2 regions of the Desulfofarcimen acetoxidans DSM 771 genome follow, and region 2 is predicted to be linked to the other one. Evidence: predicted binding sites of a transcription regulator. Region 2 holds the regulator's gene; the other holds the start of a gene.
The links. The regulator CtsR, encoded in region 2, represses protease genes until heat stress. The targets are predictions, from matches to a motif close to AAGGTCAANNAAGGTCAAAT.
Positions count from the first base shown of each region.

Region 1: the regulator CtsR is predicted to act here: its motif matches at 9,635-9,654, upstream of dnaK (molecular chaperone DnaK).

Region 1 covers NC_013216.1:2,166,696-2,178,351, reverse strand. The annotation lists partial or broken gene DTOX_RS09900 (2-isopropylmalate synthase) at 1-267, opposite strand, end outside; T-box leader at 387-650, opposite strand; gene DTOX_RS09895 (flavodoxin family protein) at 914-1,537, shown strand; gene DTOX_RS09890 (arsenate reductase family protein) at 1,633-1,995, opposite strand; gene DTOX_RS09885 (carbohydrate deacetylase) at 2,131-2,898, shown strand; gene clpB (ATP-dependent chaperone ClpB) at 3,026-5,623, opposite strand; gene DTOX_RS09875 (chaperone modulator CbpM) at 5,657-5,953, opposite strand; gene DTOX_RS09870 (DnaJ C-terminal domain-containing protein) at 5,958-6,950, opposite strand; gene DTOX_RS09865 (nucleotide exchange factor GrpE) at 6,958-7,428, opposite strand; gene dnaK (molecular chaperone DnaK) at 7,678-9,570, opposite strand; gene pepF (oligoendopeptidase F) at 9,844-11,628, shown strand.
Region 2 covers NC_013216.1:270,012-281,667, forward strand. The annotation lists gene lysS (lysine--tRNA ligase) at 1-511, shown strand, start outside; rRNA gene DTOX_RS01250 (16S ribosomal RNA) at 822-2,391, shown strand; rRNA gene rrf (5S ribosomal RNA) at 2,516-2,630, shown strand; tRNA gene DTOX_RS01260 (tRNA-Ile) at 2,986-3,062, shown strand; tRNA gene DTOX_RS01265 (tRNA-Ala) at 3,231-3,306, shown strand; rRNA gene DTOX_RS01270 (23S ribosomal RNA) at 3,406-6,341, shown strand; tRNA gene DTOX_RS01275 (tRNA-Asn) at 6,383-6,457, shown strand; gene DTOX_RS01280 (CtsR family transcriptional regulator) at 6,812-7,288, shown strand; gene DTOX_RS01285 (UvrB/UvrC motif-containing protein) at 7,302-7,826, shown strand; gene DTOX_RS01290 (protein arginine kinase) at 7,831-8,892, shown strand; gene DTOX_RS01295 (ATP-dependent Clp protease ATP-binding subunit) at 9,021-11,453, shown strand; gene radA (DNA repair protein RadA) at 11,599-11,656, shown strand, end outside.

The sequences.
Region 1 (11,656 bases), 1.9 Mb from region 2:
AGAGCGCAGGGCTTCGGCACATCTGTCAATATCACTCTTAACAGCACGGGTCAGGCCGCAAATCACAACACCTTTCACTTCCCTGGCTATAGCCTGCACTGAAATAAAATCTCCCGGAGAAGAGTTAGGAAACCCTGCCTCAATCACATCTACTTTTAACCGCACCAGCTGCCTGGCAATCTCTAATTTTTCATCAACGTTTAAGGTAATCCCCAGTGATTGTTCACCGTCTCTTAAGGTGGTGTCGAAAACAAATAACTTGCGCATTATTTAATTCCTCCTCTAAAATTATATAATTTTCCGGTAATCTACAAAGACCGCTAAGGTCTGCTTCCATGAGCACCACCCCCTTTATGCAACAAAAATATAAAAACCCTTCGTCTCATTCTTGAGACGAAGGGTTAGCTTCGCGATACCACTCAAATTGACGACATGAAGCCGTCCTCCTCGTAAGATACGGGATTAATATCCGATATCCCCTTCCTTTTAACGGTAGAAGCCCCGTCCGAGCCTACTCGCAAAGTACACCCCTTTACTTTTGGTCGGCTACTCCAAGGAGAGTTCAGCGCTGGCCTTCGTCTGCCTCACACCAAACGGCAGATCTCTGAACCCGGCACTAGTCACCTACTATTCCCTGTCATCATCATTTTAGTTTAGCTATTAAAATATTAGTAGTTATTTTACCAGCATAAACCTCAGCTGTCAATAGACAGACAAGCTTTCACCAGCATTATTTTTAAGCAGCAATTTAATTGACACCTGCAGCATTATGATATAAATTATAACTCGACAGGAACAAAAAAATACAAATAAAACACTGTAATCTCAAACAGCCTGTATCTAAAGCTGAGATTCCCTGAAAGTCAATTTTATAACTATTATTAAGCATTTATTATAAAAGGAGAGAAGGAATATGAAAATTATCGGCATTAACGGAAGTCACCGCAAAGGGAAGAATACTGCTATTATGCTTCATGCTGTACTGGATGAAGCCGCAGCTCTCGGTGCAGAAACAGAATTACTGGAACTAACTGATTATAATATTAAATTCTGTGTCTCCTGCAATAAGTGCCTCGGTAAACCCCAATGTTCTATTACCGATGACGACAACACGCTTGTCGGTGAAAAATTGCTTCAGGCAGATGGTATCGTATTGGGATCACCTGTTTACTGGGCTAACGTTACCGCTCTTATGAAAAACTTTATGGATCGCACCCGTTGGCTGCATATGTGCAAAAATATGCTGGCCGGCAAGGTCGGGGCAGCCGTAACTATAGCGGGCCTGCGCAACGGTGGCCAGGAAGCAGCTCTCCGCATCATGGAGCACTTTCTTACCGTCCAGGGCCTTTATGTTGTAGACTCCCGCAACCAGTCAGCGCCCATTATGTCAGGCGGTGTAAATGGCACACTTTTTGCCGATATCAAAGACGGAAAAACTGTCTGGCGCAGGAGCGTGTCAGAGGATGAACTGACTATGTCAGATTGCCGCCAGTTAGGTCGTAATATGGTAAATGCAATAAATTCTCTGCTCAAATAGCCAAGGCCCTTTAATTTCACTTATTAAACCACCTGTTTAAATAATTTATGGCCTTGCCTGTTTGAGCCTCCATCAATTTAAAAAGAACTGATTCTTTATACTATGGTTTTTAAAAATTCCTCATATTTAGCTTCGTTAAACCCGATCAGCAATCTTTGGCCATCAGAAAGAAGAGGTCTTTTAATTAGTTTTCCGTCTGCCTGCATAGCCTGCAGCAACTGCTCTTCCGTCATAGCTGCCACTGCTTCTTTGCCCAGCTCACGGTAGGATTTGCCGCTGGTATTGAGCAGTTTCTTTAATTCTTTACCGCTTAGCGCAACCAGGTCTTTAATCTCTTCCGCTTGGGGCGGAGATGCCACAATATCCTTTTCCTGGTATGTAATACCTTTACCGTTTAGCCAAGCCTTGGCTTTTTTACAGGTGCTTCATTTAGAATAACAATAAAAGGTTAAGGCCATTAAAAAAACCTCCTTGGGGTCTATTTTTTATAGTTTAACACTTAGTCTTAATATTTGGTAGAGCCAAGCCGGTCTGTGAGAATTTTATTTTAACAGCGGCAATTTAATATAAAGTTATTGAAAGACGGTGAACCTATGAAGCTGATCGTTAACGCTGATGATTTTGGTTACAGCAGGGGTGTTAATGAAGGTATTGTAAAGGCTATTGAAGAGGGTATTGTCCGAAGCACTACACTGATGGTTAACCAGGAAGGCACAGAGCACGCTCTGTGCCTGTTAAAAAATAGCACTTTGCGGGCTGCCGGCATACACCTTTGTATTACCCACGGGCAACCGGTTGCCGGTCTGGAAAAGGTTGCCTCCCTGGTAGACAGCACCGGTAATTTTAAAAATCCGACAGATATTTATAACGAGGGTATAGACAAGAAAGAAGTTCTCAATGAGTTTGAAGCACAAATAATGAAGGTCAAAGACATGGGCATAAGAATCACGCACTTGGACACGCACCATCATATCCACTCTCACCCGCTTGTCTTGGAAGCGTTTATTGAAACAGCAATAAAATATAGATTACCGGCACGCAGCATCAACCAGGAGATGAAAAACCTTTTTCAATCTATAAATATACCCACACCTGACTATTTTTGCGGAGAATGGTTTGGTGAAGCGGTATCTCCGGAATCTTTCCGGCAATTTATCAGCAGTGCCCAAAACCAGGCTGTTGGTATTATGGAACTTATGTGCCATCCAGGTACAGTAGATCAGACACTTGCTGAAAACAGCAGTTACATTGACGGACGGCGGAAGGAATTGAACATCCTCTGCCAGAGCAGCACCAGGGAGTTTCTGAATACAAATAATATTCAACTTTGCGGGTATGATTTTTTAATGAGTGGACAATAATCTCCGGTGATAAAAAAAGAATCCAAGATGTACTTTGATGTACACTTAGGATTCTTTTTTTGATATTTATAGGGGATATGCCATTTTTATCATACTTAACTTTATTTATGATTTAAGAAACAGTACTTTAAGACTTAATCTTAAAATTCAGTTCTCCTTCTTTAATCGTTAACAGTACAATTTGATTGGGTACAATCTCTCCTTTTACCAGCATACGGCTGAACGGAGTCTCCACTTCCTGCTGAATTAAGCGCTTTAAGGGTCTTGCCCCGTAAACCGGCTCATAACCCTTATTGGCAAGGTAATTTAAAGCATCATCGCTCCATTCCAATTTGATACCGCTGCCTGCATTAATACGCTCAGCCAGTTTCTCCAATAATATCGCGGCAATTTTTCTCACCTGAGGCTGGTTGAGGGCGTGGAAGACCACAACTTCATCAACCCGGTTGAGAAACTCCGGGCGAAAATGCTGGCGTAAAATGCCCAGTACTCCGGATTTCATCTGCTCATAGTCGCCGCCTTGATCCTGGTGGTTGAGGATTTCCTGACTACCCAGGTTGGAGGTCATGATCACCACGGAGTTTTGAAAATTAACGGTTCTTCCCTGACCGTCAGTCAGGCGACCGTCATCCAGCAACTGAAGCAAAACATTAAAAACATCGTGGTGTGCCTTTTCTATTTCATCCAACAGGATTACCGAGTAGGGTTTGCGGCGTATTGCTTCAGTCAGTTGACCGCCTTCATCATAGCCGACATAGCCGGGAGGAGCGCCTATCAAGCGTGAAACAGTGTGCTTTTCCATATACTCGGACATATCCAGCCTGATAATATTTTTCTCATCATCAAAGAGAGCCTGTGCCAGAGACCTGGCCAGTTCTGTTTTGCCCACACCGGTAGGTCCCAGGAAAATGAAGCTGCCGATAGGACGGTTGGGATCTTTAATGCCCGCTCTGGCCCTCAGCACTGCGTCTGCCACCGCGCGCACAGCCTCGTCCTGACCGATAACTCTTTTATGCAGTTCTTCATCCAGGTGAATCAGCTTTTCTTTTTCCCCTTCCATCAGCTTACTGACCGGAATACCGGTCCACCGGCTGACAACACTGGCTATATCTTCTTCATCCACTTCTTCTTTCAGAAGCATGCCGTATTTTTGTTTTCCTGACAACAGTTCCTCTTCTGATTTAAGCCGGCGCTCCAGCTCATTTAAACGTCCGTATTTCAGCTCTGCCAGGCGGTTTAAGTCATATTCCCGCTCTGCTCTTTCTATTTCCTGTTTAGTTTCTTCTATTTCCTTTTTAATCTGCTGCAGGCGGGAAATACCCTGCTTTTCTACCTGCCATTGGGCTTTCATGGAGTCAGACTCGCTGTGCAGGTTGGCCAGCTGCTCTTTTAGTTTTTCCAATCGCTCCTGTGAAACCTGATCTTTTTCTTTGCTCAGAGCTGCTTCTTCAACCTCCAGCTGCATGATGCGGCGGGTGATTTTATCCAGGTCGGTAGGCATACTGTCGATTTCAGTACGCAATTTGGCCGCTGCCTCGTCCATTAAGTCAATTGCTTTATCCGGCAGGAAACGGTCTGAAATGTAGCGATCCGAGAGCACTGCCGCCTCAACCAGCGCGCTGTCCTTTATACGCACACCATGGTGTATTTCATAGCGTTCTTTTAAACCCCTTAAAATAGAAATAGTATCTTCAATAGAAGGAGGGTTAACTATAACCGGTTGGAAACGCCTTTCCAAAGCGGCATCTTTTTCTATATGTTTTCTGTATTCGTCCAGCGTAGTGGATCCGATAGTACGCAGCTCTCCGCGGGCCAGCATGGGCTTTAACAGGTTGCCTGCGTCCATTGCCCCTTCAGCCGCTCCCGCTCCGACTACTGTATGCAGTTCATCTATGAACATGATGATTCTGCCCTGCGAGTTCTGAACTTCTTTTAGCACGGCCTTAAGACGTTCTTCAAACTCGCCCCGGTACTTGGCACCGGCCACTAAAGCACCCATATCCAATTCTATAAGTATCTTATCCTTTAACCCCTCTGGAATGTCACCGGTTACAATACGCCGGGCCAGGCCCTCTGCAATGGCGGTTTTACCGACTCCCGGTTCACCGATGAGCACAGGGTTGTTCTTGGTGCGGCGAGATAGAATTTCCATAAGGCGTCTTATTTCGTTATCCCTTCCGATAACCGGATCTAGTTTGCCTTCACGGGCCAGTTTGGTAATATCGCGACCATAGCGTTCCAGCGCTTCATAGGTGTCCTCAGGGCTATCGCTGGTTACACGCTGGTTGCCCCTCACTTCGCGCAGGGATTTTAACAGCGCGTCAAGTGTCAGGCCTACCTGCCTGAGCACCTCTTTCGTATCCTGTTCTCCTTCATACAACAGGCCTAACAGCAGGTGCTCCACACTTACATAATCGTCTTTCATATCCCTGGCTTCTTTTTCAGCCCTGGCTATGGCACGGGCCAAGCCCGTGCCCATGTGCAGCGTTCCGTCATAACCCCTGATCACGGGGATTTTTTTTAAATTTTCTTCTATTTTAGTAGACAAAAGATCGGTGCTTACTCCGGCATGTTCCAGGATTCGGGGAATCATTCCTTCTTCCTGGGTTAGCAAAACGGCTAACAAGTGCTTACCGGTTATTTCCTGGTGATGCCTGGAAGCCGTAAATTGTTGAGCTGCGGACAATGCCTCAGCGGATTTTTTAGTAAAACGGTTCATATCCATAATATCCCCGGCAGCTAAATACCGTCCGGGTCTTCACCTCCTTTTTAACTGTTCAACTTCTTCCTGTAGTCTTTCCACTTGTTCCAGTAAATTTAAAATTATTGCCGCTCCCGGCAGGTTAACCCCTAAATTGCTGCGCAGCCGCAGTAATTTTTGCAGCCTTTTTACCTGGCGTGCGGAGATATACCCTTGCCTGATTTCTATAATACCCAGGTCAGCCAGCTGTTGTGCGGTATCGGGATGCAAACCCAAAGTGTTCACATCAACCCAGACTTCTTCCTCACTGGTTGATGGGGTGTGATAGTAAACTTGCAAGTAATATTTTGTCACCGCATTACACCCCTTTCCTTAACGCGGCTAATTGCCGGTAGAGTGCCTCTTCTTCCTCAGAAAGTCGCCCCGGTATATCTATTTTAATCCTCACATACTGGTCACCCCGGCCCTCTTTAACAGGCCAGCCTTTGCCCCGCAGCCGCAATCTCATGCCTGACCTGGCTGAGGCCGGAATCTTCATGGTTACCTGACCGTCCAAAGTGGGAACACTTACTTTGTCACCCAATACAGCCTGTTCCGGCCGAACAGTAATCTCAGTTTCCAGATCATTACCTACCAGTTTAAACAAGGGATGCTCCGCCAGTTTCACTTTGAGATACAGGTCACCCCTGGGCCCGCCCTGTATACCTTCACTGCCCTGGCCTTTTAAACGAATGCGGCTGCCGTCCTGCATGCCCGGCGGTATTTTTACGGCCAGAGTTTTAGTGCCGGACTTAACACCCGTGCCGCCGCAGCGATTGCAAAAAGTATCCTGGGCATAACCGGTGCCGCCGCAGGTCGGACAGGCTTCCCGCTGTGCCAGCTGTAAGGATTTTTCCCCGCCTCTGTAGGCATCCTCCAGTGACAGTTCAATCTCACTCTCCACATCCTGACCGCGCGTCGGGCCACGCCTGGTTGCTCTGGCACCTCGACCGAACGGGGAACCACCGCCTCCGAAAAGCATTTCAAAAAAGTCGCTAAAGCCCCCCTCGCCACCATTTGCATTGGTATAAAAATGAAAACCGTCCATATCCGGCGGAGGTCTGAAATCCTGCCCGCTGCGCCAATTAGCTCCCAACATGTCGTATTTGCTGCGCTTTTCCGGGTCACTTAAGACTTCGTACGCTTCATTAATCTGCTTAAACTTCTCTTCAGCCGCTTCTTTTTCTTTGCCGCTGTTTAAATCCGGGTGCCATTTGCGGGCCAGCTTGCGATAGGCTGATTTTATTTCTTTATCAGCAGCATCCCTTTTTACGCCTAAAGTTTCATAATAATCTTGAAAAGCAACACTCATTGCCTATTCACCTGCCTTTCGCTACACGGACCGCAGCCGGACGAAGCAATTCCTGTCCTAAACGGTAACCGCTGAGCAATTCTTCTGCAACATGCCCGGGCGGGCAATGCTCATCTTCTATAAAGCCGACTCCCTCATGCTCAGCCGGGTTAAAGATTTGGCCCTTACATTCGATCAACTCCAACCCGTGCTGCTTGAGTATATCGAAAAACTGCTGGCGAACCATCACTAAACCCTGCTTGACAGAATCCTCCTGTACTTGTCCCATAGCCCTTTCCAGGTTATCCAAGGCAGGCAGGAGGTCTTTTATAACCTGTTTTTTGCCGCTTAAGGATATGCTATCCCTTTCCCTTTCCATTCTTTTTCGGTAGTTATCAAAATCCGCCAGTGTTCGCAAATGGCGGTTTTTTTCTTCTTCCAATTCATGCTGCAATTCCGCTGCTTGCAATTCTAACGGTTTTTCCGGACTTCTTTTCATTTAAGCCCTCCTCTCATTGTATTACTTGAGAGTAAAATTTATATTATGTAATTCACATTCATATTTCCAATATATTATAAAAAATAATTTATTTTAGTTTGCGGCCCGGCAAAGAGGCAAAGATAGATTACCTTTATCCCAGTGCCAGACCGTATTTTCATCTTAAACTACCTTGATGCAGCCTCATTAAGAAGCTGTTGAAATATGCCTTACTCCCATATTACCTAAAGCGATTATATTGCCTCAATATTATTTTTCTTCAAATTCCGCATCCACCACACCGCTGTCATTCCGGTGCCCGCCACCGCAGTTGCCGCCGCTGCAGCCACCTGCTTCACCCTGCTGTTGATAAGCTGCTTGTGATAAGGCATAGACAGCCTGCTGCAAATCACTCTGCAGGGCTCTAATACGGTCAACCGGTGCATTTTCTTTCAGTGCAGTCTTTAAATCGCTCAGCAATTCTTCTATACGTGCTTTCTCGTGTACCGGAACTTTATCTCCCAAATCTTTCAGCTGTCTGTCTGCCTGGTAGGCCAAAGTATCTGCCTCATTGCGCGCTTCTACTTCCTGCTTGCGTTTTTTATCTTCAACTGAGTTGGCCTCGGCTTCTCTCACCATACGGTCAATTTCCGACTGATCCAAGCTGGTGGAACCGCTGATGGTTATTGTTTGCTCTTTTCCGGTTCCGTTATCTTTAGCGCTGACTTTCAAAATACCGTTAGCATCAATATCAAAGGTTACCTCAATTTGCGGTATCCCCCTGGGAGCCATAGGAATTCCGTCAAGCTTGAACTGGCCGAGCGAGCGGTTGTCACGGGCCATTTCTCTCTCACCCTGCAGTACATGAATATCAACTGCCGGTTGATTGTCTTCCGCCGTGCTGAATACCTGGCTGCGTCTAACCGGGATAGTAGTATTTCGCTCTACAATTCTTGACATAACCCCGCCCAGAGTTTCCACTCCCAGGGACAGAGGAGTTACATCCAAAAGCAGTACATCTTTTACCTCACCGGCCAATACACCGCCCTGAATAGCCGCTCCCACTGCCACTACTTCATCCGGGTTTACCCCCTGATGCGGTTCTTTGCCACCTGTCAACTGGCGCACCATTTTCTGCACAGCCGGGATACGGGTAGAACCACCTACCAGAATTACTTCATCAATGTCTTTTTCCGTCAGTTTGGCATCAGACAGTGCTGCCATTACCGGGCCGCGGCAGCGTTCAACCAGATGGTGGGTAATATCATCAAATTTAGCTCTGGTTAATTTCATATCCAAGTGTCTGGGACCGGAAGCATCAGCCGTAATAAAAGGCAGGTTAATCTGAGTTTCCATAGTAGTGGAAAGCTCCATTTTGGCCTTCTCCGCCGCCTCGCTCAAACGCTGCAAAGCCTGCTTATCTTTTCTCAAATCGATCCCGTTATCCTTTTTAAACTCTTCTGCCATCCAGTCTACCAGCACTTTGTCAAAATTATCGCCACCCAGGTGAGTATCACCGTTGGTAGCTTTAACCTCAAACACACCATCACCCACGTCCAGTATGGATACGTCAAAAGTACCGCCACCCAGGTCAAAGACCAGGATAGTCTGGTTTGTTTTTTTATCCAGGCCATAAGCCAGGGCCGCGGCAGTAGGCTCGTTAATAATCCGCAATACATTTAAACCGGCAATCTTGCCCGCATCTTTGGTAGCCTGGCGCTGGGCATCATTAAAATATGCAGGTACAGTGATAACAGCATCAGTTACTTTTTCACCCAAATACTTGGCGGCATCATCTGCCAGTTTGCGTAAAACCATAGCGGATACTTCTTCAGGAGAGTACAATTTACCGCGAATATCAAATTTTACTGTATCATTGGCCCCTGCAACTGTTTTATAAGGCAGCAATTGTCTTTCCTCGGCCACTTCAGAAAAACGGCGACCGATAAAACGTTTTACAGAATATAAAGTATTCTCCGGGTTCAATACAGACTGCCGTCTGGCAACCTGCCCTACCAACCTTTCCCCGTCCTCTTTATATGCCACCACCGAGGGTGTAGTACGGGCTCCTTCCGCATTTACAATGACTGCCGGCTTACCGCCTTCCATAACCGCAACAACTGAATTAGTAGTACCCAAGTCAATACCTACAGTTTTAGCCATAATACAAACCCCCTTAGATTATATTAATTATTTTTTGTTAACAGTTTGACTTGCCGGAATCAATCTCTGACCATCTTTGACCTTAATATACATCAATTAAATTCCCCTGTCAATAATATAGTTTTAGTTTTTTCTTGAATTTTTAATAATATTAGAAAAGAATTCTGTTCAAGAAAGTCGTCTTAAATTTCCTTAAGTATAAAAAAAACATTGCATAATTTAAACATAAAACAGATAATATTGTAAGATACCACAGTTTTGAAAGGAGAAGCTATGATAAACGCAACAGCAGACAAATACTCCTGGGACTTAACCGCTATCTTCCCCTCTGACACAGCCTGGGAAGATGCCTTAAAGCAAATACAGGAGCTAACCTCCAAAGTCACCTCTATGCAGGGCAATCTAACCGTTTCGGCAGAAAACCTGTATGCCGCTCTGGCCGATATTGACCGGTTATCCATCAAACTGGAGCAGGCTTATAGTTACGCCAGGTTGGCTTTTGACACTTCCATGGGTGACAACACAGCCAAAACACGCTATGAGAGAATTGATGCTTTGTCTTCGGGAATAGACGCACAATTGTCTTTTGTTGAACCGGAACTGCTCCAATTAAATGAAGAAAGCTTCCTATCTTATAAAAAACAGCTGCCGGAACTGGAAATATACTCTTTTAAATTTGAAAAACTATTTGCTCTGAAAAAACATGTCCTCTCACCGGATATTGAACAAATTTTGACTAAAATGAACTCTCTGGGCCGCTCCTTTAAAAAAATATTTGACGATATAGCTGTCAATGATTTAGATTTTCCCGAAGTGGCAGGTTCCGACGGGCAAAAGTTTACCGCCGGCGAGGCTAATTATCTCAAGTGCATGACTTCTCAAGACAGGGTTTTGCGTGAGAATTATTTTAAGGGACTGCTCAATACTTACGCCTCACACAAAAATTCCATTACCTCCACTTATTATGGAGCAGTTAAAAACAGCATATTCACTGCCGGTATCAGAAACTTCAGCTCATCACTGGATATGGCCCTTTCCAGCAACTTCATACCGCCGGGAGTTTACGATAACTTAATCAGCACCGTGCGCAGCAATGTCGACAAGCTGCAGCGCTATATAGCTTTGCGTCAAAAAATCCTTGGTCTGCCGGAAATTCATTTTTACGACCTGTTTGTCCCGGTGGTCAAAGATATGAATAAAACCTACACTTTTGAAGAGGCCAGAGATATTGTGCTGGAGGCACTGGCTGTTCTGGGAGAGGATTATGTAGGAATACTGAAGCGGGCTTTTTCCGAGCGATGGATCGATGTCTACCCGGCTAAAGGCAAGAGATCAGGTGCTTACGCTATGGGAATTTACGGCACTCACCCTTTCTCCCTGTTAAACTTCTCCGGTACTGTAGAGGATATTTTCACCCTGGCCCATGAGTTAGGCCATGTAATGCACAGTTATTTCAGCAATGAAAACCAGCCTTACATAAATTCACATTATGTAATTTTTACGGCCGAAGTGGCCTCAACCGTAAACGAGACTCTGCTCTTAAACTTTTTATTAAAGAAATCAACCTCTGAGCAGGAAAAAGCCAACTTGTTGAGCATGCATCTGGACAGCATCCGCTCGACCCTTTATCGCCAGACATTTTTTGCGGATTTTGAAAAGCAGGTTCACGAAACCGTGGAAAAAAATCAGCCTCTAACCCCGGAGACACTGCAAACCGTCTATAAAGACTTATATAAACTGTATTATGGAGAGAATTTTGTCATTGATACGGAATTAACCTGTGAATGGCTGCGAATACCTCATTTTTACTCCCCCTTTTATGTCTACCAGTATGCAACAGGTATTTCAGCGGCTATAAGCATAGCAGCCGGCATCTTGAATAAAAACCGGTCATTTTTAACAGGCTATAAGAATTTTCTTAAATCCGGAGGTTCTAAACACCCAATAAACTTGCTGCAAGAGGCAGGTGTGGATATGTCAACACCACAGCCCATCCAAGATGCTTTAAATGATTTTGAAAACTCGGTAAAACAACTTTCGTCTATTTTAAAGTTATAGCCAGGCATAAACCAGACATTAATCTCTA
Region 2 (11,656 bases):
CAGTGGTTTGGATTTTTCCATGCTCAAGTCTGATCAGGAAGCAGTTAAAGCAGCGCAGGGCCTGGGATTAGGTGTGGTGCAGCCTTCCGATACCTGGGGAGAAGTTTTAAATAAAGTTTTCGAGGAAATGGTGGAGCCTAAACTAATTCAACCAACTTTTATTATTGATTATCCGGTAGAGATATCACCGTTGGCTAAGAAAAAAGATGATGATGCCAGTCTTACCTATCGTTTTGAACTTTTCATATATGGCAGGGAAATGGCCAATGCATTTTCTGAGTTAAATGATCCTATTGATCAGAAAGCCAGATTTCAAAAGCAAGTTGAACAAAGACGCAGTGGTGATGATGAGGCTCATATGATGGATGAAGATTATATCCAAGCCCTGGAGTATGGAATGCCCCCGGCTGGGGGGCTTGGTATAGGTATAGATCGCCTGGTTATGCTTTTAACTAATGCTGCCTCAATCAGGGATATTATTCTTTTTCCATTACTAAAGCCACGAGAGTAGCATTTAGCTACTCTTATTTTTTTGTTCTGAAAGGTTAAAAAAGATTTGCAAACTATATAAATTGCTGCTTGACAAAGCTGTGTTATCTATGTTAATATAATTTCTGTCAGTCGGGACTGAAAATTATAAAATTAAAGTTCTATTGACAACAGGGTTAGCATATGATAGTATTTTGCTTCGAGGGATAAATAAGGTCTTTGAAAACTAAACAGTGTAAGATGGATGAAATTTAACATACCTCGTCAAAAGTTTTAACTTTTAACGAAAATCTATAAGCCAATTTTAATGAGCAATCAAACTTTTCACATATTTAACGGAGAGTTTGATCCTGGCTCAGGACGAACGTTGGCGGCGTGCTTAACACATGCAAGTCGAACGGAGTTAAGAAAAGAGTTTACTTTTTCCTTAACTTAGTGGCGGACGGGTGAGTAACGCGTGGATAATCTGCCTGTAAGACAGGAATAACGCCGGGAAACCGGTGCTAATACCGGATAACCTCTTTTTATCGCATGGTGAAAAGAGAAAAGGCGGCCTCTTTACAATGCTGCCGCTTACAGATGAATCCGCGTCCCATTAGCCAGTTGGTGGGGTAACGGCCCACCAAAGCGACGATGGGTAGCCGGCCTGAGAGGGTGATCGGCCACACTGGAACTGAGACACGGTCCAGACTCCTACGGGAGGCAGCAGTGGGGAATCTTCCGCAATGGGCGAAAGCCTGACGGAGCAACGCCGCGTGAGCGAAGAAGGTCTTCGGATTGTAAAGCTCTGTGATATTGGACGAACAGATTTCTTGTAAACAGCAAGGAAAAATGACGGTACAATAAGAGGAAGCCACGGCTAACTACGTGCCAGCAGCCGCGGTAATACGTAGGTGGCAAACGTTGTCCGGAATTACTGGGCGTAAAGGGCGAGTAGGTGGTTTATTAAGTCAGAAGTGAAAACTCCGGGCTCAACCTGGAGACTGCTTCTGAAACTGGTAGACTTGAGTGCAGGAGAGGGAAGCGGAATTCCTAGTGTAGCGGTGAAATGCGTAGATATTAGGAGGAACACCAGTGGCGAAGGCGGCTTCCTGGCCTGTAACTGACACTGAGGCGCGAAAGCGTGGGGATCAAACAGGATTAGATACCCTGGTAGTCCACGCCGTAAACGATGAGTGTTAGGTGTCGGGGGTATCGACCCCCTCGGTGCCACAGTTAACACAATAAGCACTCCGCCTGGGGAGTACGGTCGCAAGACTGAAACTCAAAGGAATTGACGGGGGCCCGCACAAGCGGTGGAGTATGTGGTTTAATTCGACGCAACGCGAAGAACCTTACCAAGGCTTGACATCCCGTGACCGCCGTGGAAACATGGTCTTGCAAGTTTACTTGCACACGGAGACAGGTGGTGCATGGTTGTCGTCAGCTCGTGTCGTGAGATGTTGGGTTAAGTCCCGCAACGAGCGCAACCCCTACAGCCAGTTGCCAGCACTTAGGGTGGGAACTCTGGCAGAACTGCCGTTGACAAAACGGAGGAAGGTGGGGATGACGTCAAATCATCATGCCCCTTATGTCTTGGGCTACACACGTACTACAATGGCCTGAACAGAGGGAAGCGAAACTGTGAAGTAGAGCCAACCCCTAAAAACAGGTCCCAGTTCGGATTGTAGGCTGCAACTCGCCTACATGAAGTCGGAATCGCTAGTAATCGCAGGTCAGCATACTGCGGTGAATACGTTCCCGGGCCTTGTACACACCGCCCGTCACACCACGAAAGTCGGCAACACCCGAAGCCGGTGACTTAACTCGCAAGAGAGAGAGCCGTCGAAGGTGGGGTCGGTGATTGGGGTGAAGTCGTAACAAGGTAGCCGTATCGGAAGGTGCGGCTGGATCACCTCCTTTCTAAGGATATTGGAAGCAGAGGCAAGTAAATGGTGATGAGAACTCTCACAGCTAATTTCTTACCTACCACTTCTCAATATTGGTCGACATCCATCGACAAACTGTTTAGTTTTGAGAGGCTTTTTCCGGTGGCAATAGCGAAGAGGTCATACCCGTTCCCATCCCGAACACGGAAGTCAAGCTCTTCAGCGCTGATGGTACTTGGGGTTACCCCCTGGGAGAGTAAGACGTTGCCGGAAACTAATTTTACCCCTTAAACAGGGGTTATTTAACCAAACCCCGCCAGAATTCCCTCACCTCTAAGGTGGTGGGATGAATGGCGGCTTAGATTATAGTTTGTAGGGCGGGGACCGCCCGAAATCATGCCTGCTGGAGGCCGTGTAAGACCTATTGCTCTTTGTAACGGTAGGCCGTGGCTGATGAATCAGGAAACGCTCGTTGATGTTCCTTTGGAAGCCCCCGCTTCTTAGTGGAATGTAAGCGGGGGTAGTTCACTGCAAGAAATAAACTGAAAATTATCCGGTATTTGTGCATTGGTTTAGGGAAAAGCAAGTGATAAAGTATCCTTCGCCGTTGCTAACGGTGTGAAATTTCGGGCCTATAGCTCAGTTGGTTAGAGCGCACGCCTGATAAGCGTGAGGTCGGTGGTTCAAGTCCACCTAGGCCCACCATTTCTCAAAATTCAAAGTTCGAAAAGATCTTTGTATATTGAAAGATGAGAATGTTGCTTATTCTTAATAGTAATTGCATAGAAATTGGGGTTTATGGTTTGAAGCAGTATGTTGAGAATCGAGTGGTTTTAATCGAATCTCTAACGTTGAACTTCAAATATTGATTATGGGGGTGTAGCTCAGCTGGGAGAGCACCTGCCTTGCAAGCAGGGGGTCAGCGGTTCGATTCCGCTCATCTCCACCATAAAAATTTATTAATATTGTTCTTTGAAAACTACACAGCGTGAAGCAAAAGAAAAGCTCTATTTAGTAACACAAATAGAACTCTCAAGCGCAAAAGATAGGTCAAGCAAAAAAGAGCATACGGCGAATGCCTAGGTGCTGCAGGCCGAAGAAGGACGCGGCAAGCTGCGAAAAGCCACGGGAAGCCGCAAGCAGGCAACGATCCGTGGATATCCGAATGGGGCAACCCGGCGAGGCAAACCCTCGTCACCTATAACTGAATCCATAGGTTATAGGAGGGCACCAGGGGAACTGAAACATCTTAGTACCCTGAGGAAAAGAAAGCAACAGCGATTCCCCGAGTAGCGGCGAGCGAAAAGGGACCAGCCAAAACCTAAACTGCTTGCAGATTAGGGGTAGCGGGACACTCATCACAAACCATTGCTTTAGCCGAAGCGGCCTGGAAAGGCCCGTTATAAAAGGTAACAACCCTGTAGGCGAAAAGGCGAGAAGTTTAGAGTGGATCCCAAGTACCGCGGGACACGAGGAACCCCGTGGGAAACAGGGAGGACCACCTCCCAAGGCTAAATACCTGCAGCAACCGATAGTGATTAGTACCGTGAGGGAAAGGTGAAAAGCACCCCGGAAGGGGAGTGAAAAAGAACCTGAAACCGTATGCTTACAAGCCAGTCGAAGCACGTTAAAAGTGTGACGGCGTACTTTTTGTAGAACGGACCGGCGAGTTACATCTAACGGGCAAGGTTAAGTCAGAAAAGACGGAGCCGAAGCGAAAGCAAGTCTTAATAGGGCGGCAAGTCCGTTGGAGTAGACCCGAAACCGGGTGATCTACCCATGTTCAGAGTGAAGCTTTAGTAAAATAAAGTGGAGGCTCGAACCGACCTTCGTTGAAAAGGAGGCGGATGAAACGTGGGTAGGGGTGAAATGCCAATCGAACCCGGAGATAGCTGGTTCTCCTCGAAATAGCTTTAGGGCTAGCCTTGAGAAAAAAATCCGGAGGTAGAGCACTGACTGGGCTAGGGGCCTTCACCGGTTACCGAACTCAATCAAACTCCGAATGCCGGATTAAAGAATACTCAAGAGTCAGACTATGGGTGCTAAGGTTCATAGTCAAAAGGGAAACAGCCCAGACCGTCGGCTAAGGTCCCAAAGACATGCTAAGTGGAAAAGGATGTGGGGTTGCACAGACAACCAGGATGTTGGCTTAGAAGCAGCCACCATTCAAAGAGTGCGTAATAGCTCACTGGTCAAGTGGCCCTGCGCCGAAAATGTAACGGGGCTAAAGCATGTCACCGAAGCCACGGATGTCGCAAGACATGGTAGAGGAGCGTTCCATATGCAGCGAAGTCGTACCGTAAGGAGCGGTGGAGCGTATGGAAGTGAGAATGCCGGTATAAGTAAGCGAAAAGGCAGGTGAGAATCCTGCCCGCCGAAAACCTAAGGATTCCTGGGGAAGGCTCGTCCGCCCAGGGTAAGCCGGGACCTAAGCCGAGGCCGAAAGGCGTAGGCGATGGACAATAGGTTGAAAATCCTATGCCACCAAAAGTCATTATCAGGATGGGGTGACACAGGAGGGTAGGCCAAGCGCGCGGATGGAAAAGCGCGTCCAAGCTCGTAGGGCGTCAGACAGGCAAATCCGTCTGACATAAAGCCTGAGAAGTGATGGGGAGGGAAAATAAGTACCGAAGTGGTTGAACCCATACTGTCAAGAAAAACCTCTAACGAGACTAATTGGTGCCCGTACCGCAAACCGACACAGGTAGGTAGGGTGAGAATCCTAAGGCGCGCGAGAGAACCCTCGTTAAGGAACTCGGCAAAATGACCCCGTAACTTCGGGAGAAGGGGTGCCTCACTAGCGTGAAGATTTAACATTCGGAGCGTGAAGAGGCCGCAGAGAAAAGGCCCAAGCGACTGTTTACCAAAAACACAGGTTCCTGCTAAATCGCTAAGATGAAGTATAGGAGCTGACGCCTGCCCGGTGCCGGAAGGTTAAGAGGAGAGGTCAGGGGAAACTCGAAGCTTTGAATTGAAGCCCCGGTAAACGGCGGCCGTAACTATAACGGTCCTAAGGTAGCGAAATTCCTTGTCAGGTAAGTTCTGACCCGCACGAAAGGCGTAACGATTTGGGCACTGTCTCAACGAGGGGCTCGGTGAAATTGAACTGCCGGTAAAGATGCCGGCTAACTGCGATAGGACAGAAAGACCCCGTGGAGCTTTACTGCAGCTTGATATTGGATTTTGGTATTGCATGTACAGGATAGGTGGGAGGCAGAGAAGTCAGGGCGCCAGCCTTGGCGGAGCCAACGTTGGGATACCACCCTTGCAGTATTGAAGTTCTAACATACGGCCTTGAATCAGGCCGGTGGACATTGTCAGGCGGGCAGTTTGACTGGGGCGGTCGCCTCCCAAAAAGTAACGGAGGCGCCCAAAGGTTCCCTCAGCGCGGTTGGAAATCGCGCTCACAGAGTGCAAAGGCAAAAGGGAGCTTGACTGCGAGACATACAGGTCGAGCAGGGACGAAAGTCGGGCTTAGTGATCCGGCGGTATCGAGTGGAAGAGCCGTCGCTCAACGGATAAAAGCTACCCCGGGGATAACAGGCTTATCTCCCCCAAGAGTTCACATCGACGGGGAGGTTTGGCACCTCGATGTCGGCTCATCGCATCCTGGGGCTGTAGTAGGTCCCAAGGGTTGGGCTGTTCGCCCATTAAAGCGGTACGTGAGCTGGGTTCAGAACGTCGTGAGACAGTTCGGTCCCTATCCATCGCAGTCGCAGGAAACTTGCAAGGAGCTGTCCCTAGTACGAGAGGACCGGGATGGACGGATCACTGGTGTACCGGTTGTCGCGCCAGCGGCAATGCCGGGTAGTTATATCCGGAAGGGATAAGCGCTGAAAGCATCTAAGCGCGAAGCCCACCTTAAGATTAGGTTTCCCTTCGCAAGAATAAGACCCCTGGAAGACCACCAGGTAGATAGGCCGGGTGTGTAAGCATAGTAATGTGTTTAGCTGACCGGTACTAATAGGTCGAACGCTTGACCTTAATATTCACGCTGTGCAGTTTTGATGGAACAAAGCGTATATTCCTCGATAGCTCAATGGTGGAGCAACCGGCTGTTAACCGGTAGGTTGTAGGTTCGAGTCCTACTCGGGGAGCCAGTAAAAAGCTTACTTAAGTTTAGTAAGCTTTTTTTTATGTGTAATAATCTGTTTTGACTGTAAGAACAATATATTGGACATAATAATTTTGCTTGTTAAAATATGGTTATAAAATATCATGCTTAATTAAATTGTTTTCTGATAAGCGTTTAAAATAATTATATCAAAATAAAATCATGACCATTAACAATTTTAAAATCAAAAAAGATGAAAAACGTAGAATTATTGATTAAAAATAAGATAGGAGCTAGTTAAATAAAAAAATTAACCAGTAACCGGATTTGAATAGAATATATATAGAAGTGATATACTAAGGTTAAGGTCAATCAAAGTCAGTTAAAGGAGTGGATAGAAATGTCCAGTCTTTCTAACCTCATTGAAAGGCATCTCAGGCAGCTTCTAAAAGAAAGTATTAAAGGATATATCGAAATTAGGAGAAATGAACTGGCAGAGCAGTTTAGATGCGTACCTTCCCAGATAAACTATGTTTTGTCCACGAGATTTACCTATGAAAACGGTTTTTTGGTCGAAAGCCAGCGGGGAGGAGCCGGTTTCGTACGCATAGTTAAACTTATGTTAAACAGGGAGGATACTTCGTCTTCCATTTTGACATATCTAACTGAGATGATAGGCAATTCAATTTCACAGTCGGCGGCGGAAGGGATAGTGAATAGATTGCTGGAGGAGAACACTGTCACCCAGCGTGAAGCCAGTTTGATGAAGGCGGCTATGCACAGGAATGTACTGAAAGTTGACTTGCCCTGGCGTGATAATGTAAGAGCCCTAATATTAAAAGCCATGCTTGTTTCGCTTTTAAGGGACAACAAATAATGAGGTGAATAATATGATGTGTGAACGCTGTCAGGAGAGGCAGGCTAATGTTCAGTTTACTGAGATAATAAATGGCAAGAAAAAAACTATTCGTTTGTGTGAAGTATGTGCCAAAGAAATGCATATGGATAATTTTGGATGGTTTCCTCAGCTTGGCCTGCATACCTTTTTGGCAGGTTTACTGGAGCATGAATTTGGTAATGGGAATTCATTAAAAACCTCCCCGGGAGAAAATATTAGTTGCAGCAAATGCGGTTTATCAGGTGAACAGTTTGCCAAGAGCGGGCTGTTGGGATGCGGCTATTGCTACGATGATTTAGCCAAGCAAATTGATCCCCTGCTTCGCCGCATTCACGGTAACTCCAGGCATACGGGAAAGGTGCCGGAGCGTACCGGGGGCAGCATTCGCCTGGTAAAAGAAATGGAAAATCTCAAGGCGGAACTTGCCTCTTGTGTCGCACGTGAAGAGTTTGAACGGGCTGCTGTATTGCGTGATCAAATAAGGCTATTGGAGAAGGACATTTACCGAAAGGGGTAGAGATATGAGTTTGAGGGATATAATAAATAATACTTTCAGCAACTGGATGGATTCTACGGCACCTGAAGCGGATATAGTGATCAGCAGCAGAATTAGAATTGCCCGTAATCTAAAGCAGTGGCCCTTTCCTCATATGCTGCCCGTGGAGAATGCCGAACAAGTTATTCATGCAGTTAAGGCTGCTGTCAGCAACGAAAATTTTATAAATAGTTTTGGCTCGCTGGAACTGGTTTGGATGAGTGAATTAACACCTGTAGAAAGACGTATACTGGTCGAAAAACACCTGATTAGTCCGGATCTGCTTGATAACTATAACAAGAAGGCTGTTATTTTGCGTAGTGATGAGGCGGTAAGCATTATGATAAATGAAGAAGATCACCTTCGTTTACAATGTGTGTTGCCTGGTCTGCAGCTTAAAGACGCCTGGTCCCTTATGAATAAATTGGATGACGGGTTGGAATTTACGCTGGACTATTCTTATTCCGATCGCCTGGGATATTTGACAGCCTGTCCTACAAATGTTGGAACCGGTTTGCGCGCTTCTGTGATGATACATCTTCCTGGTTTGGTGTTAGCTAACCAAATTGGCGGTGTGCTTTCGGCTATTGCTAAGTTAGGTATAACTGTTCGAGGAATGTATGGAGAAGGAACTCAGGCATTAGGCAATATATTTCAAATCTCCAATCAAATTACGTTAGGTCAGGCCGAGGAGGAAATAATAAATAATATTATATCTATTACAAGACAACTTCTGGCTCAGGAGAGGGCTGCCCGCCAGGCACTCTTGAAAGAACGGAATGAGTTTTTGGCTGACCGTGTTTGCCGGTCACTGGGGATTTTGAAACATGCCCGCATGATTAATGCTGAAGAGACTATGCGTATGTTTTCAGATGTTAGATTGGGTGTTGATCTTAATATTATTGAGGGGATAGATACGGGCCTGCTATCTGAGTTAATGGTTTTATCGCGTCCGGCATACTTGATAAAAAAAGCAGGCAAAGAAATAACAACAGTGGATCAGGATATTTTGCGGGCAGAATTAATTAGGGAAAGATTAAACGGTTAGATAAGACAGTCAATTATAATGTATTAATGGTTTATCTAACAATCATATTAAAAGTTGACTTATTTTCCGTCGGATATAATTGTCAGGAAGTATATAATGTTTTTTATAAAATAAAGGGAGGTGCTATTATGTTTGATAAATTTACGGAACGTGCTAAGAAAGTATTCGTGCTGGCACAAGACGAGGCCAAAAGGATGGCTACTCCATATATCGGTACGGAGCATTTGCTGCTTGGATTAATCCGTGAGGGTGAGGGTGTTGCTGCAAAAGTGTTGGAGTCACTTAATATTGATGCGGAAACAGTTCGCCAAGCGGTAGGGCAGCTTGTCGGTCCAGGCAAAGGTGTAGCTCAGGAAATGTTTCTGACACCTCGCGGCAAAAAAGTTCTTGAACTGGCTATAGCTGAAGCCAGGAGTTTAGGACATAATTATGTTGGCACCGAACATCTTTTGCTGGGATTAATCAGCGAGGGCGAAGGAGTGGCAGCACAGGTATTAAACGCCTTGGGTGCTGATATTGAACAGGTACGCAGTATGATTATGCAGATGTTGGGTGGAGGGCAGTCGTCGCAGGGTGGCTGCGCTTCCGGCCAGTGCGGCAGCAAAGCTGGGAATGTTCAGACAAAGGCCCTGGATGAGTACGGTCGTGATTTGACAGAAATGGCTCGCGAAGATAAGCTTGACCCTGTAGTCGGAAGAGAAAAAGAAATTGAGAGAGTTATACAGGTATTAAGCCGCAGAACTAAAAATAACCCTGTTTTGCTTGGTGATCCGGGAGTAGGGAAAACCGCTGTTGTAGAGGGTTTAGCCCAGCGGATATCTTCCGGCAACGTTCCTGAGACGCTGCTCTCAAAAAGGGTCGTTAGTTTGGATTTAGCTGCTCTGGTTGCCGGCACCAAGTACAGGGGAGAATTTGAAGACCGTTTAAAAAAAGTGACACAAGAAATTACTAAAGCGGGCAACATAGTACTGTTTATTGATGAGCTGCATACTTTGATAGGTGCCGGTGCCGCAGAAGGTGCCATAGACGCGGCAAATATATTAAAACCCGCTTTAGCACGGGGCGAAATGCAATGCATTGGAGCTACAACATTGGATGAGTATCGCAAGTATATAGAAAAAGATGCGGCACTGGAACGGCGTTTCCAACCAATTAATGTTGAAGAGGCAACGGTGGAAGAAACCATTGCTATTCTTAAGGGATTAAGAGATAGGTATGAAGCCCATCACCGTGTTCGTATCAGTGATGAGGCTCTGGTTAATGCAGCTAAGCTGGCTGACCGCTATATATCAGATCGGTTTTTGCCGGATAAGGCCATAGATTTAATGGACGAAGCAAGTTCCAGAGTTCGTATGCTGGCTTTTACTGCACCACCGGACTTAAAAGATCTGGAGCGTAAAACGGAAAAGGTGCGGAAGGAGAAAGAAGAGGCTATTAACAGCCAGGAATTTGAAAAAGCGGCCCGGCTAAGGGATCAGGAGCAGTCCCTGAAGAAGGAACTGGAAGACCGCCGGGAAGCCTGGAATCTAACAAAAGGCGGCAATGAACTGGCTGTCAGTGAAGAAGATATTGCTCATGTTGTAGCTTCTTGGACAGGTATACCTGTTAAAAAGCTGGCCGAAGAAGAGTCGGATAGACTTTTGAAAATGGAAGAAATACTGCATCAAAGGGTAATCGGTCAGGAGGAAGCTGTTCGGGCAGTTTCCCGTGCTGTACGCCGTGCACGGGCAGGCCTAAAAGATCCTGGCCGTCCTGTAGGCTCCTTTATTTTCCTGGGTCCTACCGGGGTGGGCAAAACTGAGTTAGCCAGAGCACTGGCCGAAGCTCTTTTTGGCGATGATGATGCCTTGATTCGCATAGATATGTCTGAATACATGGAGAAGTATGCGGTATCCAGGCTGGTTGGCGCTCCCCCAGGCTATGTAGGGTATGAAGAGGGAGGTCAACTGACCAAGGCGGTTAGGAGGAAGCCTTATTCAGTAGTATTGCTGGATGAAATAGAGAAGGCGCATCCGGATGTTTTTAACATTCTCCTACAAGTTCTGGAAGATGGGCGGCTTACTGATTCTCAGGGTCGTGCGGTGGATTTCCGCAATACTGTTATTATTATGACTTCTAATGTCGGAGTAAGTCATATAAGAAAGATTGGCTCGCTTGGTTTTCAAACCGCCGAAAATGACAGCTATAGTAAAATGAAGGGCGATGTTACCCAGGAATTGCGTAAAACTTTTCGGCCGGAATTTCTCAATAGGGTGGATGAGACTATTGTGTTCCACTCCTTAGAGCAGAAACATCTAAATGAAATTGTCGGTCTGATGCTAAAAGATGTGCTTGGCCGATTGGCGGAAAACGAAATCAAAGTGGAAGCGACGGAAGCAGCTAAAGAACTCTTAGCCAGTAAGGGCTTTGATGAAACATATGGTGCCCGCCCCCTGCGCCGTGAGATTCAAAAACAGGTTGAGGATAGACTATCCGAAGAATTATTAAAAGGAGCGGTTAAAAAAGGAGAACATGTTGTACTCAATGTGGTGGATGGCGAGATTTTAATTGAGAAAAAATAAAAGCGCCCTTTCTCAGGGTGCTTTTATTTAATAACCTATTAAATTATCTTTATTCTATTACCAAATTCACCCTCATGACTTTCTTGTTACAGGAGTTGCTAAATGTTATAATGAATTTATATTTGGTATTGGAGAACGTGTGTTTATGAAACAAAAGACCATCTATTGCTGCCAGGAATGTGGTAGTCAAAGCCCTCGTTGGG